Regions from separate parts of the Mycobacterium sp. HM-7 genome, predicted to be linked through region 2. Evidence: predicted binding sites of a transcription regulator. Region 2 holds the regulator's gene; each other region holds the start of a gene.
What was found. Region 2 encodes LexA, which represses DNA repair genes until DNA is damaged. Its sites were predicted from a motif close to CGAACANNTGTTCG; they were not measured.
Positions count from the first base shown of each region.

Region 1: a site for LexA is predicted at 1,392-1,405, ahead of ACWW1C_RS02320 (DUF222 domain-containing protein). Genes of this name have one in related genera too.
Region 3: a site for LexA is predicted at 1,541-1,554, ahead of ACWW1C_RS17755 (DUF222 domain-containing protein). Genes of this name have one in related genera too.

Region 1 covers NZ_CM132657.1:508,201-511,450, reverse strand. The annotation lists gene ACWW1C_RS02320 (DUF222 domain-containing protein) at 1-1,386, opposite strand, end outside; gene ACWW1C_RS02315 (flavin-containing monooxygenase) at 1,889-3,250, shown strand, end outside.
Region 2 covers NZ_CM132657.1:2,431,377-2,434,626, reverse strand. The annotation lists gene ACWW1C_RS11695 (alpha/beta fold hydrolase) at 1-183, shown strand, start outside; gene nrdR (transcriptional regulator NrdR) at 190-654, opposite strand; gene ACWW1C_RS11685 (LysM peptidoglycan-binding domain-containing protein) at 766-1,239, opposite strand; gene lexA (transcriptional repressor LexA) at 1,502-2,191, shown strand; gene ACWW1C_RS11675 (sunset domain-containing protein) at 2,256-3,250, opposite strand, start outside.
Region 3 covers NZ_CM132657.1:3,689,903-3,693,152, reverse strand. The annotation lists gene ACWW1C_RS17760 (cytochrome P450) at 1-99, shown strand, start outside; gene ACWW1C_RS17755 (DUF222 domain-containing protein) at 148-1,536, opposite strand; gene ACWW1C_RS17750 (AMP-binding protein) at 1,699-3,250, shown strand, end outside; gene ACWW1C_RS17745 (FadD3 family acyl-CoA ligase) at 3,249-3,250, shown strand, end outside.

The DNA of each region.
Region 1 (3,250 bases), 1.9 Mb from region 2:
CCATTCCTCGCCGGCGATGCGTTCTTCGTTGACCATGCGAGCTTGGTTGACGAGTTGTTGGCGTTCTTGGGCTCGGGTGCGTTGGCGTTTGGGCATGCAGTGCCCGCGCGCGGGTGTGCGTGGCGGTTGCTCGGCGATCTCGGGTGTTCCGGTCGGGGTGGCCAGTTGTGGGTACCAGTGGGCGCCTTCGGGTTTGGTGATGTAGGTGTGCCCGGTGGGGGCGACCCAGACGACGGTGCCGTCGGGGTATTGGTGGTCGGTCCAGCCGTGGAACGTCTTGAGCAGGTGGTGAAAGCGGCATAGGCATTTGAGGTCCGACGGGTGGGTCGGGCCGGCCGGATATGGCACGGTGTGGTCGAGGTCGCAGGCCTCGGCGGGCCGGTCACAGCCCGGGAACCGGCACGTCAGGTCCCGGCAGCGCACGAACTCGGCCAGCTTGGCCGACGGCCGGTACCTCGGCTCGGCGGCATCCGGCGGTAGGTCCACGCGGCGGATGGTCGCCCCCTCGGCGAGGTGGGCCACCTGCTCGGCGGGGATCTGCCCGTACCCGGGCAGGAGCCCTGGGGCCTGCCCGTCCACTGCCTCGCGCGTAGCGATTACGTGGATGACCGCGCGGGTGCCGACGGTCGGCGCCGGTAGCTCGCCGGCCGCGGCGGGGCAGTCGGATTGCCCGCACTCGCACCGCAACCGACCGCCGCGGGCGAGGGCGTCGATGGCGGCGGCACGCCGTTGATCATGGCTGCGCGGATCGTCCGTGCAGACCCCGCGGGCCAGGTCATCCAGGGCAGCGTCGAGTACGGCGGCGGTCGCGGCATCGACCGTTCCGCAGATGCTCGCCGCCCCCGGGCCGCAGGCGCGGATGTCGAGGTAGCGGGCCTGCGACGGGGGTCGAGGTGCGTGCACGCCGGCCTGGTCGGACGCGGCGATGATCGCGTCGATGCGTTGTTCCATTTTCGGTTTCGACAACCGCCCCCACGCCACGATCTTGGCGGCCAGGTCGGCGTCGACCTGCCCGGCGACGTCGTCGTCGATGATCAGGTCGGTGCGGGCGACGATCATCGCGACCATCACCGCATCGATCAGGCCTTTGGCGTAGACGGCCGCCACCTTGGGCAGGCGGGTGCGCAGCATCACCGCCCGATCCACCTGCGCCTGCGCTCGCTTGCGGGACACCCCCAACGCGGCGGCAACCTCGACCACCAGCCCGGCATAGCCGTCGATCGCCCAATACCTCTTCTCGATGTCATCGTCGGGGGCCCGTAGTGCCCACAGGTCACCGATCGCCGCCAGGCGGCGGGCGCCGGCGGCGTTCTCCTCCCGGGTCGAGAGGGTGATCGCGTCGACTGCCGCGGCCGCGGCGTGGGGACCACCAAATGATTCGCTCATGTGTTCGAACATACGCTCGCCCACCGACATGAAATGGCGGTCGCGGCGAGCGTGTCATTGCCGACGGTTAGGGTGCCTAAATAGAAGGGGCGCAGCGTGATTGGAACCGACAGACCGCTGCGGGAAGGGTGGGGCTGGATCGTCGACGGTTAGATCGGCTAGCCAACAGCATGCAGGCGATGGGATGGCGCACAGAAAGCCGCCGGGCCCCGCAGCCCGAGGCTTGGCGCCGCTTAGCCGGCCTAACCGTCAAGGATCGCTGCGCGGACGGGGGAGTGCTGTAGCCCAAGGCGGGATGGGCTCGGCCAGGACTACCGAGCCCACCTAACCGTCGAGGATCCGTGCCTGTGTCGATGGACAGCGGGCCCGCCCGGTGACGCCGGCCAGGCCCGGAACTCACAGTGCACGCGGTAAGCGCGACAAGTCTGCAAAACCCGGCGTGGACGCCGCATCGCACTACTAACGTCGCAGGTACACCCGCCGGACCGGCAAAGGAGTGCCCATGACAACCACCGCTCCCATCGACGTCCTGGTCGTCGGCGCCGGCATCTCCGGCATCGGAATGGCGTATCACCTCAAGACTTTTCGGCCGGGCACCTCATTCCTGGTGTTGGAGGGCCGGGACGGGATCGGCGGCACCTGGAGCCTGCACCAATACCCGGGCATCCGGTCCGACTCGGACATGCCGACCTTCGGCTTCGGCTTCAAGCCGTGGACGCACCGCAAGTCCATCGCCGACGGGCACATCATCCTCGACTACCTGCAGCAGACCGTGGAGGAGAACGACCTGGCCGGCCACATCCGGTTCGGCTACCACGTGGATTCGGCCAATTTCGACTCCCGCCAAGGACTTTGGACCGTCACCACCACCCACGACGGGCACCCCGAAACCTTCACCTCACGCTTCCTGTTCCTGGGTACCGGGTACTACGACTACGAGAATCCGTACATCCCCGACTTCCCGGGCAGGGACGACTTCGAGGGCCCGGTGATCCACCCCCAACTGTGGTCGCAGGATCTGGACTACACGGGCAAGAACGTCGTCGTCATCGGCAGCGGCGCCACCGCCGTCACCCTGATCCCGAACATGGCAGACAAGGCCGCGCACGTCACCATGCTGCAGCGCTCGCCGAGCTACGTGTTCTCGATTCCGGCGTCCGACCCGATCGCCAACGTGCTCAACAAGGTGCTCGGCCACGAGCGGGCGTACAAGATCGTGCGACGTAAGAACATCTCGCTGAACCGCGGGATGTTCAAGATGTGCATGCGCTACCCGAAGCTGATGCGAAAGCTGTTGATCGCCAACGTGGCCCGGCAGCTGCCGAAGAACTTCGACGTCGACACGCACTTCACGCCCAAGTACAACCCGTGGCAACAGCGGCTCGCGATGGTGCCCGACGGTGACCTGTTCAAGATGGTCTCGTCGGGCAAGGCCTCGATCGTCACCGACCACATCGACCGGTTCACCAAGAACGGCATCCTGCTGCAGTCCGGGCAGGAGTTGGCCGCCGACATCATCATCTCGGCGACCGGGCTGAACATGACGCCGTTCGGCAAGATCGCGCTGAGTGTCGACGGGCATCTGCTTCATCTGCCCGACCTCACGGTCTATAAGGCGATGATGCTGTCCAACGTGCCGAACTTCGCGTTCGCCGTCGGCTACACCAACATCGCCTGGACGTTGAAGGTCGACCTTGTCTGCGAGCACTTCTGCCGGATGCTCGACTACATGGACGAGCACGGCTACAGCAAGGTGGTCCCCGTCCTCGAAGACGGCACCATGGAACGAGTTCCATTGCTGGACATGACGTCCGGCTATGTCCAGCGAGCCGTCGCGAAGTTCCCGCGCGGCGGCACATACGGC
Region 2 (3,250 bases):
CCCGATCGATTCGTGGCGCTCGTCGAGAATTTCATCGACACGACCACGCCATCGGTTTACGACCGCGATGCCCTGCGCGGCCTCCTGCAGGCCGGCGTCACCGCCAAATCGATCGACGCCCCGCTCGATACGAAGGTTGCGGTACTCGACGCACTCGAGACCGACGAACGCAGCGCGACCTAGCGGCCGTCAGCCCGACGACGTCACGCCGCGGTGTGCCCGCAGCGCCTCGATTTCGCGTTCGAAGTCCTCGGCGGACGAGAACGAGCGGTACACCGACGCGAACCGCAGATAGGCGACCTCGTCCAGGTCGCGCAGCGGCCCGAGGATCGCCAACCCGACCTCATGGCTCGGCACTTCGGGAGATCCGGTGGCCCGCACCGCATCTTCGACCTTCTGCGCCAATTGATTCAAGGCGTCGTCGTCGACCTGCCGACCCTGGCACGCGCGCCGTACGCCTTTGATCACCTTGTCCCGGCTGAACGGTTCGGTGACTCCGCTGCGTTTGACCACCGAAACGACCGCAGTCTCCACCGTGGTGAACCGGCGACCGCATTCCGGGCACGACCGGCGACGCCGAATCGCCTGCCCTTCATCAGCTTCTCGCGAATCGACCACACGCGAGTTCGGATGCCGGCAGAACGGACAGTGCATCACCGCTCCTTCGCCGCACCGACAATCGACCGTTTCGAACGGTCTCGAGCCTACCCGTGCCGCTCTGACGCGGCCGGGCGCCGTGCCGATCGAGGTGCGCACGGGCTGTCCTCAGCCGACCGGCGCGATCAGCGTCTGCCCGGCGTTCAGCGCCACCGACGGCAACTTGTTCAGTTCCTTGATGCGGTCGACGACGGCGCTGACCGGTGCGTCGGGCGCCACCCGCCGCGCCACCTGCTGAATCGACTCTCCCGTCTGCACCCGGACCACCGCGAGCTGCGCGGGCACGGAGGCGGCCGACGAGGTCGGCTGGACGGCCTCCCCGAACTGCGCCACCAGGCCCAGCCATACGGTGATCCCCGCCGCGACCAGCGCCAGCATCACCGTCGTCAACGGCGTGATCGGGTTGCTCCGGTGCGAGGCGCGAGACGTCAGCACGCCGGTGCCCCGGTGCCGGAACGCCGCACCCGAGGGACGGGAACCGGCCGGCCGCAGCCGGGCCTGCCGCTGACGATTCACATCTCCACGCCGAGGCACGGTGCGGACGACGACGTCGGTCGGGTATTCGCGGGTGATGACGGTCATGTCGGTTCCTCTCAGGAGTTCGTACATAGGTTCGATCGCTCTTATGTTCGACTATATCGCCCAAACGTTCGAACGGTAGAACATGTGATCGAACTGTTGCGAACGATACGACCACCCACCGACAAGTTCCGTTCCGCGACTTCGTCACCGCTTTCACCACGTCACAACCGGCGTCACAACCAGATCCCGCCCGCGACACGCCGATCCGGCCATCTCGAACACATGTTTGATGATTCGGGTGCACTGGGCTAGATTCGTCCCTATGAGCGACAGCACCGATACCCCGGACACCCAGACAGGCGGACGATCCAGCAGCCTCACCGAACGTCAGCGGACCATCCTCGACGTGATCCGCGCCTCGGTGACCACCCGCGGCTACCCGCCCAGCATCCGGGAGATCGGCGATGCCGTCGGCCTCACGTCAACCTCGTCGGTGGCCCACCAGCTGCGCACGCTGGAGAAGAAGGGTTATCTGCGCCGGGACCCGAACCGTCCGCGCGCCGTGGACGTCCGCGGCGCCGACGACGCGACCGGAGCCACCATCACCACCGATGTCGCCGGTTCCGACGCGCTGCCCGAGCCGACCTTCGTCCCGGTGCTCGGCCGGATCGCCGCCGGCGGCCCGATCCTCGCCGAGGAGGCCGTCGAAGACGTCTTCCCACTCCCCCGAGAACTCGTGGGCGAGGGCTCGTTGTTCCTTCTGAAGGTGGTCGGCGAGTCCATGATCGACGCCGCGATCTGCGACGGCGACTGGGTCGTCGTGCGGCAGCAGAATGTGGCCGACAACGGTGACATCGTCGCGGCGATGATCGACGGCGAAGCCACGGTGAAGACCTTCAAGCGCGCCAAGGGCCAGGTGTGGCTGATGCCGCACAACCCGGCATTCGATCCGATCCCGGGCAACGACGCCGTCGTCCTCGGCAAGGTCGTGACCGTCATCCGCAAGATCTGACGCCCGCCGGACCTACAGGTGAGCCCCGCTGCAGTCGCTCGCAGCGGGGCTCAACCGTCTACGGTCAGCCTCGAACGAATCCGTTGGTGACCGCGAATTCCTCACTGGCGAACCAGATTTCAACGTCGGCGTCGTCGTATCCGGGAGCCCCCGGCACCCAGTACAGGCCTGATTTGGTGTTGGCCTTGATGACGTAACCTTCGGGCGGCTCGGCACCGGTCGCGACGCGGAACGACATCTGCGCGGTCTCGGGCTCCTCCGCGCCGAGCGCGTGATGCCTGCCGCTGGCCGGGCCGGCCGCGGTGTCCTCCGCGGGCGTCGCGATCGCAGGCGGCTCGTCGACGTGCGGCTCGGCCTCGGCGACCTGCTCCTCGGGCTGGGGCGCACGTTCATCAGCGTCCTGGTCCCCGGCGTCGGCAGCAGCCGGCGCAGCCCAGGCTCGGTCGCCCGGATTCCGCGGCCGAAGGCCCGCGAAGCCCGCCAACCCGGCAGCGGTCAGACCCGCCGCCGCGCCACCGCGACGCAGCGCGTCCGGCAGTTGCACCGATGCCGTCGGCTCATCGGCTGGTTCGTCAGCGCCATCGGCGTCGCTCGCCTGCGGCTCTGGCTCGTAGGGCTCGGCCGCGTCGACGGGCTCGGCGTCAACTTCGGCTTGCGTCTCAGCATCGGCGTCCGGCTCACCGGCGACCGGCTCGTCCGCGGGCTGCTCGGCCGTGAAATCGGGGTACACCGTCGGCGCGGTGTCGATGACGTCCGGGTTGCTCTGGAACGCGGGGCCACCGTGCGGGCCGTCGAATTGCTGGTCCTCCGCCGGGAATTCGTCGCTGTACTCGCTGTCGACGCCGCCGTCCGCGTACTGCGGGTCGCCGTACTCTCCGTCGCCGAACTCGTGGTCGTCGTAGTCGTACGCATCCTGGTCATCGGGGACTTCCTGACCGGCACCCCGCCGGCGCCGCAGCAGGGCCGCGATCACGATGCCGACCACCACCAGCAACAGCGGGATGATCGCCAGCAGCCACCACCAGTGGAACTCGTACCACTTGCCGGCCTCGTCGGACT
Region 3 (3,250 bases), 1.3 Mb from region 2:
CACCACGGGCCGGAAGGTGGCCGGCGCTACAGCTACGAACCGACGTGGCAGATGCGCGGGCTCACCGAACTGCATCTGGAGTTCCAACCAGTCGGCTAGTCGGCGCCGCGGTGAGGCACCGTGTCGCGAAGCGCCATCTGGCGCGTATCAGCCTGTCGGACTGTCGCTTTCACCGTCTTCGCCCTCGGGTGGGTAGAGCGTCGGGTGGTGATATTGGTTAGTTCTGGGTTGGCCGACGTCCAGTAGTGGTGGTGGGGTCCAGTGGGCGCGGCCGTTTTTCATGGTGGTGCTCCAGCCGCCGGTGTCGGCCAGGACGTTGTCGCAGCCGCAGGCCAGGGTCAGGTCGGTGATGTCGGTCTGGCCGTCGTCGCGCCAGTTGGAGACCGCGTGGTGGGCTTGGCAGCGCGAGGCGGGGGCGGTGCAGCCCGGTTTGGTGCAGCCCCGATCCCGGGCGAACAGCATGATGCGCTGCCCGGGCGTGGCGGTGCGGCGGGTGCGGCCCAGATACAGCGGAATGTTGGTGTGTTGGTCGAACACCGCCAGGTAGCAGTACGACCGTGACGCCATCCGAATCAAATCCGCAATGGGCAGCGTGCTGCCGGTATGGGTGACCGCGACCCCGGCACCGCGCTGCAACTCTTGCAGGGTGGTGGTGGCCACGACCGAGACCGGCAGGCCGTTGTGCTCGCCGAGCATGCCGGAAGTCAGGGCCATCCGGGCCACCCACATCTGCGCATCATGCTGACGCTGAGCCAGGGTGCGGGTGTCGCCCGCGATCTGCTCAGCCGTCGGGGTCCCTGAGTAGCAGGGTGTCTCATCAGCCGGGTTGCACATGCCCGGCGCAGCGCACTTCTCGTAGATGGCATCCCAATACGCCCGCGCTTCGGGAGTCAAAGTCCCGGCGACGTCCGAGGTCCCATCGGATCGTTGCTTGCCATGGCTGATGCCGCGTTTGCGGTCCCGTTCAGTGTCATCGGGTTCGGGACCGTCCTGATCCAACCTGTACAGCAGATCATTGGCCGCGCGCCGAAGTTCTTCGGGCGTCTTGTACCGGGCGGCGGCGACCAGGTCACGTTCGCACTGAGCGAGGGTAACCGGGTCCACCCACAACGGCACCTTCGCGAAGAACGCCGTGATTTGCGCGACGTGCTCGATGTTGATGGCGCCTTCGGCCTGGACGGCGGCGACCAGCTCCCACACCGGGCCCAACGGCTCGCCGGTAATCGCCGACCGTGGACCCAGATGATCACAATCGCGGACCCGGCGGCGGGCCTCGTCGCGGCTGATGCGGAGCCGGATGTGCAACACCTCGGGCCAGTCTTTGGCCCCGATGTCTTTGGCGGTGGCCTGGGTTTGGGCCGCGGCCAGGATGTGGTGATCGACCGCTTCGGCCGCGCACTTCACCGTTTCGCGGCGCGACTGCAGCTCCAACAGGGTGCGCACGTCCAGGCCGGTGTGGTCCAGGGACGCGATCCGCACCGCTGCAGCTTCGTACGCGATGTACGCCTGCTCGATGACGGCCTGATCACTACCCATATATCGAACACTAGTTCGAATCACCGACAATTCGCTGTGGCGAATGTGGCCCTAGTTAGCCACTGTGACCAGCGCAAACAAAGTGACCAAAGTTTTTTCAGAGTCAACGCTCAACCGTTGATATTGGCATTCTCTATTTTGGAGAATACGATCCCCAGTGTCATGACTGGTCTTCGTAGCCCCGTAAACCGCACCGTCCCCGCCGGTCTCGCCGCCAGTTACCGAGACAACGGGTGGTGGACCACCGAAACCGTCGGTGACCTGCTGGCCGCAGGGCTGCGGGCCGCGCCCGACGCCGACTTCAAAATCCACTCCGTCGTCCGGGGATGGTCGGGCACCTACGCCGAAGCTGAACGCGTCGCCCGCCGGCTCGCAGCGGGACTGCGGGCACGCGGCGTCGGCCCCGGCGACGTCGTGGCCTTCCAGCTGCCGAACTGGATGGAAGCCGCCGCGGTGTTCTGGGCGTCGGCGTTCCTCGGCGCGGTCGTCGTCCCGATCGTGCACTTCTACGGCCGCCGCGAATTGGCGCACATCCTCGCCGATGCCGCTCCGCGCGTCTTCATCACCGCCGACAACGACGGACGCCCGGCGTACCACGCCGATCTGTGCGCAGACGTGCCGATCGTCGGGGTGGTGGGCCGCGACTTCGACGACCTGCTCGCAGAAGAACCGATGGCGGGCACGCTTGCTGTCGATCCAGCGGCGCCCGCGCTGATCGCCTACACCTCCGGCACGACCAGCAACCCCAAAGGTGTTGTGCACAGCCACCAGTCGCTGGTCTGCGAGACGCGCCAACTCAACGCCGGGTACCCCACCAAGCGCGGCAAGGAATTGACCGTCGCACCCGTCGGCCACTTCATCGGCATGGTCGGGGCGTTCCTGATCCCGGTATTGGAGGGGCGGCCCATCAACCTCTGCGACAGCTGGGACGCCGGTCAGGTGCTGGCGTTGATGAAACGCGACGGACTGGCGGTCGGCGGCGGACCGCCGTATTTCGTCACCAGCCTGCTCGACCATCCCGACTGCACCGACGAACACCGATCGCTCCTGAAAACCGTTGGCCTTGGCGGGTCTTCGGTCCCGGCGGCGGTGACACGCAGGCTGGCGGATCTCGGCGTCTTCGTCTACCGCGCGTACGGCAGCACCGAACACCCGTCGATCACGGGGACGCATCCGAGCGCGCCCGAGGCCAAGCGTCTGTTCACTGACGGTGACCCGCGGCCCGGTGTCGAGATTCGGCTGAACGAGGACGGCGAGATCTTCAGCCGCGGCCCGGACCTGTGCCTCGGCTACACCGACGATGCACTCACCGCCAAGGCGTTCGACGACGACGGCTGGTACCGCACCGGCGACATCGGATTCCTCGACGACGACGGCTATCTCACCATCACCGACCGCAAATCCGACGTCATCATCCGTGGTGGTGAGAACGTCAGCGCGGTGGAAGTGGAAGAGGTACTGCTGGGTATGGAGAGCATCGCCGACGCTGTGGTGGTGGCCGCGCCCGATGACCGGCTCGGTGAGCGGGTGGCTGCCGTCGTGCGGGTCCGGCCCGGCCATGTCCTGCCGACACTGCAGCACGTGCGCGAGCACTTCTCGAATGCCGGTGTGGCGCGCCAGAAGTGGCCCGAAGAATTGCACGAGGTGGCGGACTATCCGAGGACCGCCAGTGGCAAGGTGCAGAAATTCCTGGTGCGACAGGGACTTCGGGCAT